Regions from separate parts of the Bradyrhizobium sp. SZCCHNR1015 genome, predicted to be linked through region 1. Evidence: predicted binding sites of a transcription regulator. Region 1 holds the regulator's gene; each other region holds the start of a gene.

Region 1 (4,277 bases):
AACCCGCTATCCAGTCGCGCACAGATCGTGACCAGCGGCGGGACCTCTCTCGTCCCCTCCCCCTTCACCGCGCAGAGGCACTCTGCGCCGCAATCTCGCGCCGCACGACCGCCTCGAACTGGCTGGCGGGCGCGGCGAACATCAGCCGGGTCTCCTCGTGGAACGCCGAGAAGATGCCGACAACGGTCGGCTGCCCGCCGACCTCGGCCAGGATCGGCGAGCCCGAATAGCCGAAATTGGCGAGGCAATGCACCGTCAGCAGCCGGGCATCGCTGGTCATGCCGGCGCTGCAATTGCGCTGGCCGGTCGGCGAATAGCGCCGCTCCTGGCCGTAGCCGATCTCGGAAATGGCGCCAGCCTTGGTCGCAGCCTGCAGTTCCTCCCGCGTCAGCGCCTTGACCGCGACCGGCTTCGAGGGCAGCGCATCCTTCAGCACGATCAGCGCCCAATCGGCGGGCGAGCGGTCGAGCGACCATCTGTCGTGCCGGGTCGGGACGAAGTCCGGCGCCACGATCAGCTTGTCGGCGACCGACGATGCCGCCGGCGTGCCCCTGTTCATGCCGGCCAGGAAGCGGACATTGCCGGGGCTGACCTGCGCGACGCCGTTGAACACGCAATGCGCGGCGGTGAGCACGACGCGCGGCGCGACCAGCGTGCCGGTGCACCAGCCGCCGGTCGAGTATTGCGCGACGGTGACGACGCCGATCGACGACGCCGGCCACGAGGTGGGATCGACGACCTCGCCGATGTGGCGGTCGAGCCCGAGCAGTTGCTCCGGACGCGGAGCGGCGACGCCCGCCTCCGCCGATTCCGGCTTCGGCCGCCAGGCCGCAATGGCGCTCTGGGCCTGGACGCGCTGCGGCTCGGTCAGCTTGACCCTCTGCACGTCGCGGCCGGCCGATCGCACGCCGCTGCGACCCGCCATCACCAGCCAGGCGTAGCCCTGCACGACGTCCTGCTTCACGCCGCGACCGTCGAGCAGCATCAGGCCCAGCATGTATTGCGACTGGGCGAAGCCCTGCGCTGCCGCGCGGCTGAACCAGCGGCCGGCTTCGCCATAATTGCTCGCGACACCTTCGCCGTTGACATAGGCGATGCCGAGATAATGCTGGGCGACGGCGAGGCCCTGATCGGCGGCCTTGCGATACCACGCCAGCGCCTCGGCGGGGTTGCGCGGTTGGCCCCAGCCGAAGGCCTCCATGAAGCCGACGTCGAACTGCGCCCGCGCATCGCCCTTGGCGGCCAGCGGCAGCAGGCGGCGCATCGCCGCGGCGTGCTGTCCGTTTCCCGCCGCGGCGACCGCGTCTTCGAGCTCGGCGGCCGCGGCGCCCGCCGCGCTGCCGAGCAGCACGGCTAGAGATATGATGATGGTCTTGATCAAGGGCGTCCGCTGGGACCGAAACATCGTGACGGGCCACGAAGCAGACACGATCAAGACGGCGGCGGCGTGGCGGAAAGCGGACCGCGATCTCCTCAATCGGGCCCCCTCGCGCCTCACACCTGCTTCATCCTCACGCCCGATCGCCCCTTACACCTGCTCGCTCTTGGCGAAGCGATCATCGAGCGCATAGCCGGCGCCGCGCACGGTGCGGATCGGGTCCTGCTCGCGGCCCGGATTGAGCAGCTTGCGCAGGCGGCCGATATGGACGTCGACCGTGCGCTCGTCGATATAGATGTCGCGGCCCCAGACGCTGTCGAGCAGCTGCTCGCGGCTGAACACGCGGCCGGGATGCTCCAGGAAAAACTCGAGCAGGCGGTATTCGGTCGGGCCGAGATCGATCGGCCGTCCCGAGCGCGCCACGCGGCGCTTCTCGCGGTCGAGCTCGATGTCGCCATAGGACAGCACGGTCGCCAGCCGCTCCGGGCTCGCCCGCCGCAGCAGGCCCTTCACGCGCGCCAGCAGCTCCGGCACCGAGAACGGCTTGACGATGTAGTCGTCGGCGCCGGTCGCGAGGCCGCGCACGCGCTCGCTCTCCTCGCCGCGCGCGGTGAGCATGATGATCGGCAATTGCCGGGTCTCGGACCGCGCCCGCAGGCGGCGGCACAGCTCGATGCCGGACAGGCCCGGCAGCATCCAGTCGAGCACGACGAGATCGGGAACGCGCTCCTTCAGCCGTGTGTCGGCCTCGTCTCCGCGCGCCACCGTCTCGACCTCGTAGCCTTCGGCCTCGAGGTTGTAGCGCAGGAGCGTCGTCAGCGCCTCCTCGTCCTCCACCACCAGAATTCGGGCGCCCATGTCAGAACCGTCTCTCTCAGTTGCCGGGGATCGTCGATGCGAAGCTCGTCATGTCGCCCTTCGGGCGCTTGTCCATGATCTGCTGGCCTTCGATCATATAGAAGACGGTCTCCGCGATGTTGGTCGCGTGATCGCCGATGCGCTCGATGTTCTTGGCGCAGAACATCAGATGGATGCAGAACGAGATGTTGCGCGGATCCTCCATCATGTAGGTCAGGAGTTCGCGGAACAGCGAGGTGCAGATGGCGTCGACCTCCTCGTCGCCCTTCCACACCGTCATCGCCGCCGGCAGGTCGTGCGCGGCATAGGCGTCCAGCACCGTCTTGACCTGCGACTGCACCAGGTCGGTCATGTGCTCGAGCCCGCGGATCAGCTTGAGCGGATGGAAGTCGCTCTCCAGCGCCGCGACGCGCTTGCCGATGTTCTTGGCGAGATCGCCGATGCGCTCCAGATCGGTGGCGACCCGCATCGCACCGACGATCTCGCGCAGGTCGACCGCCATCGGCTGTCGCCGGGCGATGGTAAGAACGGCGCGCTCCTCGATGATGCGCTGCAGCTTGTCGACCTCGGCGTCGGTGGCGACCACCTTCTGGCCGAGTGCGATGTCGCGCCGCACCAGCGCATCGACGGAATCGACGATCAGACGCTCGGCGAGGCCGCCCATTTCCGACACCAGCCGGGTGAGATCCTGCAGATCGCTGTCGAACGCCTTGGCGGTATGTTCACTGGCCATGATGATCTCCTGAAGTCAATGTCGTCGGCGTCAGCCGAACCGGCCGGTGATGTAATCCTGGGTCCGCCGATCGCTCGGCGAGGTGAAGATCTTGCTGGTGTCGTCGAACTCGATCAGCTCGCCGAGATACATGAAGGCGGTCTTGTCGGAGACGCGCGCCGCCTGCTGCATGTTATGCGTCACGATGGCGATCGTATAGTTTTCGGCGAGCTCCTGGATCAGCTCCTCGACCTTGGCGGTCGAGATCGGATCGAGCGCCGAGCACGGCTCGTCGAACAGGATCACCTCCGGCCGGACCGCCACGGTGCGCGCAATGCACAGCCGCTGCTGCTGGCCGCCTGACAGCGACAGGCCCGAAGCGTTGAGCTTGTCCTTGACCTCGTTCCACAACGCGCCGCCGCGCAGTGCCTTCTCGACCCGGTCGTCCATCTCCGACTTGGAGATCTTCTCATAAAGCCGGATGCCGAAGGCGATGTTCTCGTAGATCGTCATCGGGAACGGCGTCGGCTTCTGGAACACCATGCCGACACGGGCACGCAGCAGGTTGAGGTCGAGCTTGGGATCGAGGATGTTGGTGTTGTCCAGCATGAGCTGGCCCACGGCGCGCTGGCCCGGGTAGAGATCGTACATCCGGTTGAAGATGCGCAGCAGCGTCGACTTGCCGCAGCCGGATGGACCGATGAACGCGGTGACGCGGTTGGTCCCCAGCGACAGGTTGATGTTCTTCAGCGCGTGGTGATCGCCGTAATAGAAGTTCAGGTTGCGCGCGGTCACCTTGGCGGGGGCTTCCGGCAAAACCTTGCCGTTCAGCGCGGCGGGATTGGGCTGGCTGACGGATACGGACAGGTCGGTCATTTTGCGTTCCTCTCGGCGCCGAGAATGCGTGCACTGACATTCAGGGCGAGCACGGCCAGAGTGATCAGAAGGGCTCCGCTCCAGGCCAGCTGCTTCCAATAGGCATAGGGGCTCTGGACGAAGTTGTTGATGGTGACGGGCAGGTTGGCCATCGTCTTGGAGAGGTTGAGGCTCCAGAACTGGTTCGACAGCGCAGTGAACAGCAAGGGCGCGGTCTCGCCGGCGACGCGGGCGGTGGCCAGCAGCACGCCGGTGATCAGGCCCGAGCGCGCCGCGCGATAGGCGATGCGCCGGATCACCAGCGATCGCGGCAGGCCGAGCGCCGAGGCCGCCTCACGCAGCGGGTTGGGCACCAGCAGCAGCATGTCCTCGGTGGTGCGCAGCACCACGGGGATGACAATGACCGCCAGCGCCAGCGAGCCTGCGAGCGCCGAGAAGCCGCCCATCGGCACC
Region 2 (4,277 bases), on a different contig from region 1:
TGTCGCGACCCTGACCGAAGCGCGCTCCGATGCCGCCGAGGATGCCCGTGTCATCCGCAAGGTGGCCGACGCCTTCCCGATGGTGACCAGCGTGCGGGTCCGAGAGGTGATGGAGACCGTGGGCTCGGTGGTCTCCAACCTCGCGCTCGCCATCCGCGGCGCCAGCGCGGTGACCTTGATCTCGGCCATCCTGGTGCTCGGCGGCGCGCTGGCCGCTGGCCACCGCCACCGGGTCTACGACGCGGTCATCCTGAAGACCCTGGGCGCGACGCGGCTGCGGCTGCTCGGCGCCTACGCGCTCGAATATCTGATGATCGGGTTTGCCACCGCCGCGTTCGGCGTCATCGCCGGCTCGGTCTCCGCTTGGCTGATCGTGACCCGGCTGATGACCTTGAGCTTCGCCTGGCAGGCGGGCAGCGCCGCGCTGGTCGTCTTGGCGGCGCTGATCGTGACCGTCGGCCTCGGACTGGCCGGCACCCTGCTCGCGCTGAACCAGAAGCCGGCGACGGTTCTTCGGAATCTCTAGCGGCTTGATCGAGCGCTTGCGCGCTCATGCCGCACGGTTAACGCGATTTATACGGCTGGGACGCGTTCGGAGCGACATTCAGCCGCGCGTGGAAGCTTGCGGCGGATATGCTAGTTTCCCATCTAGGGAATGGGCTCAGAGACCTGCCAAAGATGGCGAATTTGCCGATGACGCAAATTTAATATCGATGGCAGCGGGTATGAGATAGGGTTTTTCGAGAACCGGCTGAAGGTCCTGCCAGGATCGGGCTGCCGGGCAACCAACGGGAATTCGACCATGTCGGACCTCAACCGCAACTATGCTTCACCCTTTGGCCGGGTGGCCGGGCGCGCCGATGCCGCGACCGTCGACGCCGGTCTGCGCGCCTACATGCTGCGCATCTACAATTACATGAGCATCGGCCTGGCCATCACCGGCCTCGCGGCGCTCGGCGTCTACATGGCGTCGGTGACCGGCGATCCGGCGGCCGGCGTGTTCAAGTTCGGCAACGCCTATCTGACGCAGTTCGGCTACGCGATGTTCGTGAGCCCGCTGAAGTGGCTGTTCATCCTGGCCCCTCTGGTCATGGTGTTCGCGATCTCGGCCGGCATCAACCGCCTCGCGCCGTCGACCGCTCAACTCCTGTTCTGGGTGTTTTCGGCCTTGATGGGCATCTCGCTGTCGTCGATCTTTCTGGTGTACACCCACACCTCGATCGTGCGGGTGTTCTTCATCACCGCGGCGACGTTCGGCGCGCTCAGCCTGTACGGCTACACGACCAAGCGTGACATGACGGGCATGGGCTCGTTCCTGTTCATGGGCCTGATCGGCATCGTGCTGGCGAGCCTGGTGAACCTGTTCCTGGCGAGCTCGATGCTGCAGTTCATCGTCTCGGTGATCGGCGTGTTCGTGTTCGCCGGCCTGACCGCCTGGGATACGCAGCGCCTGAAGAACGAGTACATCTACGGCTACGCCTCCGCGGGCGGCGACATCGCCGAGCGCGCAGCGATCACCGGCGCGCTGTCGCTGTACCTGAACTTCATCAACCTGTTCACGCTGCTGCTGCAGCTGCTCGGGCAGCGCGACTGATCCAACCGCTCGAACGAGCGACCTTCGAAGCCCCGGCCTCACCGCCGGGGCTTTTCGTTTGCACAAACCCGATTGCGACCGGCGCAAAGCGGCAGCGACAGCCATGCCGCGAGGCCGGATTGATCGCCGCGTCCGCGTGGGTATGCTTGCACCCCATGTCGAACATTGAAATCCGGCCCACCCAGGAGGCCGACCTCCCCGCCATCACCGCCATCTACGGCCAGGCCGTCCGCGAGGGCACGGCCACCTTCGAGCTCGACCCTCCGGATCTGGCGGAGATGACGCGCCGCTTCCGGGCGCTCCGCGACGGCGGCTTCCCCTATTTCGCCGCCCTGCTGGACGGAGAGGTGGTAGGCTATGCCTATGCCGGGCCCTACCGGCCCCGCCCTGCCTATCGCTTCACGGTGGAGAACTCGGTCTATCTCGCTCCCGCCAGCCAGCGTCGCGGCATCGGGATGCGACTGATGCGGCAGCTGATCGACGCCTGTGAGGAGGGAGGCTTTCGCCAGATGATCGCCGTCATCGGCGACTCCGCCAATGCCGGCTCGGTCGGGCTGCATACCGCCTGCGGCTTCCAGATGATCGGCACCCACCCGAGCGTCGGCCTGAAATTCGGCCGCTGGCTCGATACTGTGATGATGCAGCGCCCGCTCGGGGCCGGGAGCAGCGACGTCCCGGCGTAAAAGCGACGCCGGTCGAAATGTCGTGATCACCCGGCGGGTCGGATCAGACCAGCGCCGGCTTCGGCGCGATCGCCAGCAACACGCGCTCAAGCTCGTGGCCGCGGCGCAGGATCAGCCCGGTGGCCGAGATCACGCTGTACATGCCCTGCTTGCGTGCGAGACGCGGATCCTTCTCGATGCGGTAGATCGGCACCTCGGACGCCCGGCGAAACACGGAGAAGACGGCCCGGTCACGCAGGAAGTCGATCGAATAGTCGCGCCACTCACCGTCGGCGACCATGCGACCGTAGAGGTTCAGGATGCGGTTCAGCTCCAGGCGGTCGAACGTCACCCGGTTCGGCGCTGCGGCCGCACTGCGCGCCGCCGCGCGGTTCTCGCTGGGGTCGGCGTCCTCCGGCGTGAGGTTCATTGGCGTCCTCCTGTCATCTGTGTGACATGATCGCGCCATCCGGCAGAAGCCGCAAGGGGCCGTTTTCGTTGTTGAAGTTCGACCGAGCCTGCAAGGTCATCAGTTCCGCGAACACGCAAGCGTCACGGGATCGTTAGCGGAATCATAATCGCGCCGTCTTTCCGCCCACCGACCGCCCCCGACCTTCGGCATAAGATTCGTGTGCGTTGGCCCGGTCCTTTCGGTTCCGGATTCCTCAGCCCCCAGCCCCCCGGGGTCGTCAGGATCGGGTCTATTCACAAGTAAGGCAAAGGGCCAACGCAAGTTGGTCCTTTTGCTTTTCTGGCGTGAGCTGCCGGAAGATGTCGCGGCGCGCCGTCGCACGGACGTGACGCGCCTCACGCAGGTCAGCGAAAACGAAGATCGGGACGACGGAAGATCAGCGCTCGGGACCACGCGCCGTTGCTGAAGCCCGTCCGCCCAACGGCAACTCGGAAAAGGCGGCGCCGAGCATCGGCCCAGGGCGGTCGCGACTGCCGTCCTGCACATAGACGACGGTGCCATCGACGCCCTCGCGGGCGATCTTCTCCAGCGGCACGCTCCAGCTGACCGGCGACCCGGTCCAGTCACCCAGCTTCTGGAGACCGCGAACGACGTTGTAATAGGTCAGGTCGCGGCCGCTGTTCTCGCCGCGCCCGACCGAGATCGGGACCACCCGCGAGATCGAGCAGACCCAGACCTCGCCGTGCCGGCGCGGCGCATGCTCGCTGGCCGCGGCGACCGAGACGGAGAGCTCCTGGCCGTCAACCGACAGCCTCACCGGCACCGACATCACCGCGCCGCCCTGGACGGTTTCCTCGATCGCGCCTTCGATCGCCTCGCGGTCGCTGCCGATCACATGCACAGAGCCGTTGATCACCGCCTGCGGCGTATAGACCTCGCGGTCCCCGCGCGCACGAGAATAGGCCCGCTGCCGGGCCGTGAAGCGGGAGTCGGCCAGCGTGTCCTTCCAGCCGAGATAGTCCCAGTAGTCGATCGGCAGCGACAACGCGATGACCGAAGGATCTCTGGCGAGCTCGCCGAGGATCTTGTCAGCCGGCGGGCAGGACGAACAGCCTTGAGAGGTGAAGAGTTCGATCACCGCACGGGGATCGGATGCGGCTGGCCGGACGAAAGCGATGACCGCACAGACACTCAGCGCTGCGCGCGACCACCACGACATCTGTCCACTCATCGCCACTGTCCCGTCTGGACCACCGTCCGCTGCGCCCTGCGCATCACTGCATCCGCGATGCCGTCCTCGTAGTTAACAAACCGAAAATGCAAAGGAGGCGGCCTTTGTCATAGGCCGCCTCCTTCATCACCCGCTACTCACTTCAGAGTGAGCCAAACTGTCGCATCGCGCTTTGGTTAAGCGGCGAGCTTGCGCAGCACGTAGTGCAGGATGCCGCCGTTGCGGTAGTAGTCGAGCTCGTCGAGCGTATCGATCCGGCAGAGCAGCGGCACCTGCCGCGCCGCACCGTCGGCCGAGACGATCTCGGCGGTCAGGGTTTGGCGCGGCTTCAGGTCGCCCTGCAGGCCCTTGATGGTAACCTTCTCGTCGCCCTTGAGG
Region 3 (4,277 bases), on a different contig from region 1:
TCGGCATGCGGAACGGGAAGCGGAAGTAGACGACGGCATACGCCGAGATGATCGAGATCGCGATCTTGCCGACGGCGATCGAGAGCGCCATGACCAGCGAGTTCAAAAGCATGGTCGCAACCGGCTCGCGGGTCGAGCCGCTCGTGCCGACGAAGATCGTCTGATAGTAGGTCGACAGGAAGTGCCCGCCCGGCAGCAGCGACATCTGCCCATTGGCGATCACCGCATTGTCCTGCGTCGAGGCGACGAATGCGAGATAGACCGGGAACGCGACGATCGCGATTCCGATCCACAGGATGACATGCGCGACGTAGCGTCGAATGCCTTCTTGCTCGACCATCAGTAGGTCACCTTGCGCTCGACGAAGCGGAACTGGATCGCCGTCAGCACGATGACGATGACCATCAGAACGACGGATTGTGCAGCCGAGGAGCCGAGATTGCCGCCGAGCAGGCCATCGGTGTAGACCTTGTAGACCAGCGTCTCGGTGGACTTGCCAGGACCGCCGCGGGTCATCGTGTCGATGATGCCGAACGTCTCGAAGAAGGCGTAGACGATGTTGATCACCAGCAGGAAGAAGATGGTGGGCGACAGCAGCGGGAAGGTCACGGTCCAGAACCGCCGCATCGGCCGCGCGCCGTCGATCGCCGCGGCCTCGAGCACGCTGCGGGGGATGCTCTGCAGCCCGGCGAGGAAGAACAGGAAGTTGTAGGAGATCTGCTTCCAGGCGGCCGCGAGGATGATCTGCAGTGCCGCCTGGTCGCCGTCGAGCAGCGGATTCCAGTCGATGCCCATGGCGCGCAGATAGCGCGAGATCACGCCGAGCGAGGGGTGCAGCATGAAGATCCAGAGCACGCCCACCACCGGCGGCGCCACGGCATAGGGCCAGATCAGCAGCGTCCGGTACAGCGTCACGCCGCGCAGCGGCTTGTCCGCCATGACCGCGAGCAGCAGCGCGACCGACAGCGACGAGAATGCGATGGCGAACGAGAAGCCGAACGTGCGGAGAATGGCCTCGAAATAGTCCGGCTGGCTGAGCAGGTCGGCGTAGTTCTCGAACCAGACGAAGCTCGTGGACAGGCCGAACGCGTCCTGCAGCAGGAACGACTGGATGACGGCCTGGATGGCGGGCCAATAGAAGAAGATCAGCACGATCGCGAGCTGGGGAGCGACCAGCACGAACGGCAGCAGCTTTGACTGGAAGATGGCGTTCTTCTGCATGATCGGTCGGCGAGCCGGCAGGCCGCGGGTGGCCTGCCGGCTCTTGGCCTTATTTCACGGCCGTCTTTTCGAACTGGCGCAGCATCTGGTTGCCGCGCTCGACGGCGGCGTCCAGCGCCTGCTTGGCGGTCTTCTTGCCGGCCAGAGCCTGCTCGATCTCCTCCGACCAGACGTCACGCAGCTGCACCATGTTGCCCAGGCGCAGGCCGCGGGAGTTCTCGGTCGGCTCCTTGTTGGTCAACTCGAGCAGCGGGGTCTCCAGATAGGGCTGATCCTTGTAGAAGCCCTCGGCCTTGGCCTTGGCATAGGCGGCCTTGGTGATCGGCAGATAGCCCGACGCCTTGTGGATGTAGACTTGGCGGTCGGTGTCCGAGAGGAAGGTCAGGAACTTGGCGACGCCCTTGTACTCATCGGCCGACTTGCCGCCCATGACCCAGAGCGAAGCGCCGCCGATGATCGAGTTCTGCGGCGCGCCCTTCACGTCGGGGTAATACGGCATCGGCGCGGCGGTGAAGGCGAACTTCGCCTGCGCCTTGACGTTGCCGAAGAACGCCGACGAGGTCAGGTAGATCGGGCATTCGCCCGAGGTGAAGCGGCCCTCGCCGGTGTTGGTGCGGCCGGCGTAGTCATAGGTCTTGTCCTTCTGCAGCTCGACCAGGTTTTCGAGATGCTTGACCTGCAGCGGACCGTTGAACTCCAGCACAGTGTCGAAGCCGTCGAGACCGTTCGCCTTGCTGGCGAGCGGCACGTTGTGCCAGGCGGAGAGCTGCTCGAGATTGACCCAGGTTACCCACGAGCCGGAGAAGCCGCAGGTCGGGTGGCCGGCCGCATGGAGCTTCTTGGCGGTCTCGAACAGCTCGGGCCAGGTCTTCGGGATCTCGGCGTTGACCTTCTTCAGCTCATCGAGATTGACCCACATGACGGTGGAGGACGAGTTGAAGGGGAAGGACAGCATTTCGCCCTTCGAGGTCGAATAGTAGCCGGTGATGGCCGGCAGGTAGCTCTTGGGATCGAACTTCTCGCCGGCGTCCTGCATCAGCTTGTAGACCGGCTTCACGGCGCCGGTGGCGGCCATCATCGTGGCAGTGCCGACCTCGAACACCTGCATGATATGCGGCGCATTGCCGGCGCGGAACGCGGCGATGCCGGCATTCATCGTGTCGGCGTAGTTGCCCTTGTAGGTCGGAACGACCTTGTAGTCGGTCTGCGAGGCGTTGAAATCGTTGGCGAGCTTGACGATGACGTCGTTGTTGGCGCCGGTCATCGCGTGCCACCACTGAATCTCCGTCACCGCGTGTGCGGGTGCGGCGGCGCCAAGGACCAGCGTGGCTGCCGCTGCGGCGGCTGTCCAGAATTGTCGAAGTGACATTAAAAAAATTCCTCCCATGGAACGTCATCGGCGTCGCGGCCGTAGCAGCGCGAGATGACAGTTTTGTGAATGTATAACCGGTTGGATCGTCAGCGGAAAGCGCGTTCGTCGCGGCTTTGCGGCGCAACGCCGCGAGTTGTGCGAGACGGCGCGGCGCCCGGGCGATGCCCGAGGCGACGCTCGCGTTGCGAGACGACAGGCTGATGGCGCTTCACCGCTTGCGCTCTGCGCACACCGTGCCCTCGGACAGCAGGGCCTGGATCTCGGGCTCCGAGTAGCCGAACTCGCTGAGCACCTCCTGGGCATGCTGGCTGAACTTCGGCGGGGTGGAGCGCAGGCTCGGCTTGGTGCGTTCGAGCCGGATCGGCGACGCCACGCCCTTGTACCAGTCCTTCTCGATGACATCGCCGCGGTGGATCGTGTGCGGATTGGTCAGCGCCTGGTCGATCTTCTGCACGGGTCCCGCCGGCAGGCCGGCTGCGAGGAGCCGGTCGCACAGCGGCTCCGCCTCGAATTGGCTGAACACGGCGGCGAGCTCGGCGCGCAGAGCCTCGCGATTGGCGACGCGATCCTTGTTGCGGGCGAAGCGCGGATCGGTGCCGAGTTCCGGCCGGCCGATTTCCTTGGCGAGCTTGCGGAAGGTGCCGTCATTGCCGACGCCGATGAAGATATCGTCGGTCCTGGTCGGGAAGATCGCATAGGGCACGAGGTTCGGATGCTCGTTGCCGGTCAGCGACGGCGGCTTGCCATGCATGAAGTAGTTTGCGGTATGCGGATGCATGATCGCGAGGCCGGTCTCATACAGCGTGACCTCGAGGAACTGACCGAGCCCAGAACGCTGCCGTTCCGACAGCGCCATCAGGATGCCGATCGCGGCATAGAGGCCGGTCGTGATGTCGACCAGCGGCACGCCGATCCGCATCGGCCCGCTTTGCGGCGAGCCGGTCGCGGCGATCATGCCGGTCATCGCCTGGATGATCGCGTCATAGCCGGGATTGCCGCCGCGCGGACCGTCGGCACCGAAGCCGCAGATGCGGCAGTGCACCAGCTTCGGGAATTTCTCGCGCAGCGTGTCGCTGCCGATGCCCCACTTCTCCAAGGTGCCGGGCTTGAAGTTCTCGATCAGCACGTCGGCGGTCTCGAGCATCCGCATCAGCACGACGCGGCCGCCCTCGGACGCGAGATCGAGGCCGATCGAGCGCTTGTTGCGGTTGATCCCGACGAAATAGGCCGCGTCCTCGTCGTGGAACGGAGGGCCCCAGTCGCGCACTTCGTCGCCGGCCGGCGGCTCGACCTTGATCACGTCGGCGCCGTGATCGGCCAGGATCTGCGTGCAATAGGGCCCGCCGAGCACGCGCGTCAGATCGATCACGCGCAGTCCGGCCATGGCGCCGGGAGCAAATTGAGGTGTCATCGGATGTCGCGAGGTTGGTTTCAGCTCGCGATCATTAAGCATTGCTGCGGCGGTGGCGCAAACGGGGGCTGCCATGCGGCAGGACAACGGAGGTCGTCCTGCCGCACGACGGAATTGAAGCTCAGACGACGGTCAGCTTGACGTCGACATTGCCGCGCGTGGCGTTGGAATAGGGGCACACCTCATGCGCCTTGGCGACCAGCGCCTCGGCGTCAGCCTTGGCGAGGCCGGGCAGAGAGATGGCGAGCTCGACGGTGATGCCGAAGCCGCCTT

Evidence for each region. Region 1 encodes PhoB, which activates phosphate uptake and scavenging genes when phosphate is short. Its sites were predicted from a motif close to TGTCATNNANCTGTCAT; they were not measured.
Region 2: a site for PhoB is predicted at 2,698-2,714, ahead of QX128_RS22175 (DUF2794 domain-containing protein). Genes of this name have one in related genera too.
Region 3: a site for PhoB is predicted at 2,645-2,661, ahead of ugpB (sn-glycerol-3-phosphate ABC transporter substrate-binding protein UgpB). Genes of this name have one in related genera too.

The regions. Positions count from the first base shown of each region.
Region 1 covers NZ_JAUEYW010000002.1:474,255-478,531, reverse strand. The annotation lists gene QX128_RS05900 (trypsin-like serine protease) at 65-1,381, opposite strand; gene phoB (phosphate regulon transcriptional regulator PhoB) at 1,529-2,236, opposite strand; gene phoU (phosphate signaling complex protein PhoU) at 2,253-2,969, opposite strand; gene pstB (phosphate ABC transporter ATP-binding protein PstB) at 3,000-3,824, opposite strand; gene pstA (phosphate ABC transporter permease PstA) at 3,821-4,277, opposite strand, start outside.
Region 2 covers NZ_JAUEYW010000013.1:69,816-74,092, forward strand. The annotation lists gene QX128_RS22160 (ABC transporter permease) at 1-526, shown strand, start outside; gene QX128_RS22165 (Bax inhibitor-1/YccA family protein) at 803-1,594, shown strand; gene QX128_RS22170 (GNAT family N-acetyltransferase) at 1,750-2,277, shown strand; gene QX128_RS22175 (DUF2794 domain-containing protein) at 2,321-2,686, opposite strand; gene QX128_RS22180 (DUF1223 domain-containing protein) at 3,105-3,887, opposite strand; gene acnA (aconitate hydratase AcnA) at 4,076-4,277, opposite strand, start outside.
Region 3 covers NZ_JAUEYW010000023.1:34,659-38,935, reverse strand. The annotation lists gene ugpE (sn-glycerol-3-phosphate ABC transporter permease UgpE) at 1-340, opposite strand, end outside; gene ugpA (sn-glycerol-3-phosphate ABC transporter permease UgpA) at 340-1,221, opposite strand; gene ugpB (sn-glycerol-3-phosphate ABC transporter substrate-binding protein UgpB) at 1,271-2,590, opposite strand; gene QX128_RS30490 (CaiB/BaiF CoA-transferase family protein) at 2,802-4,004, opposite strand; gene QX128_RS30485 (organic hydroperoxide resistance protein) at 4,126-4,277, opposite strand, start outside.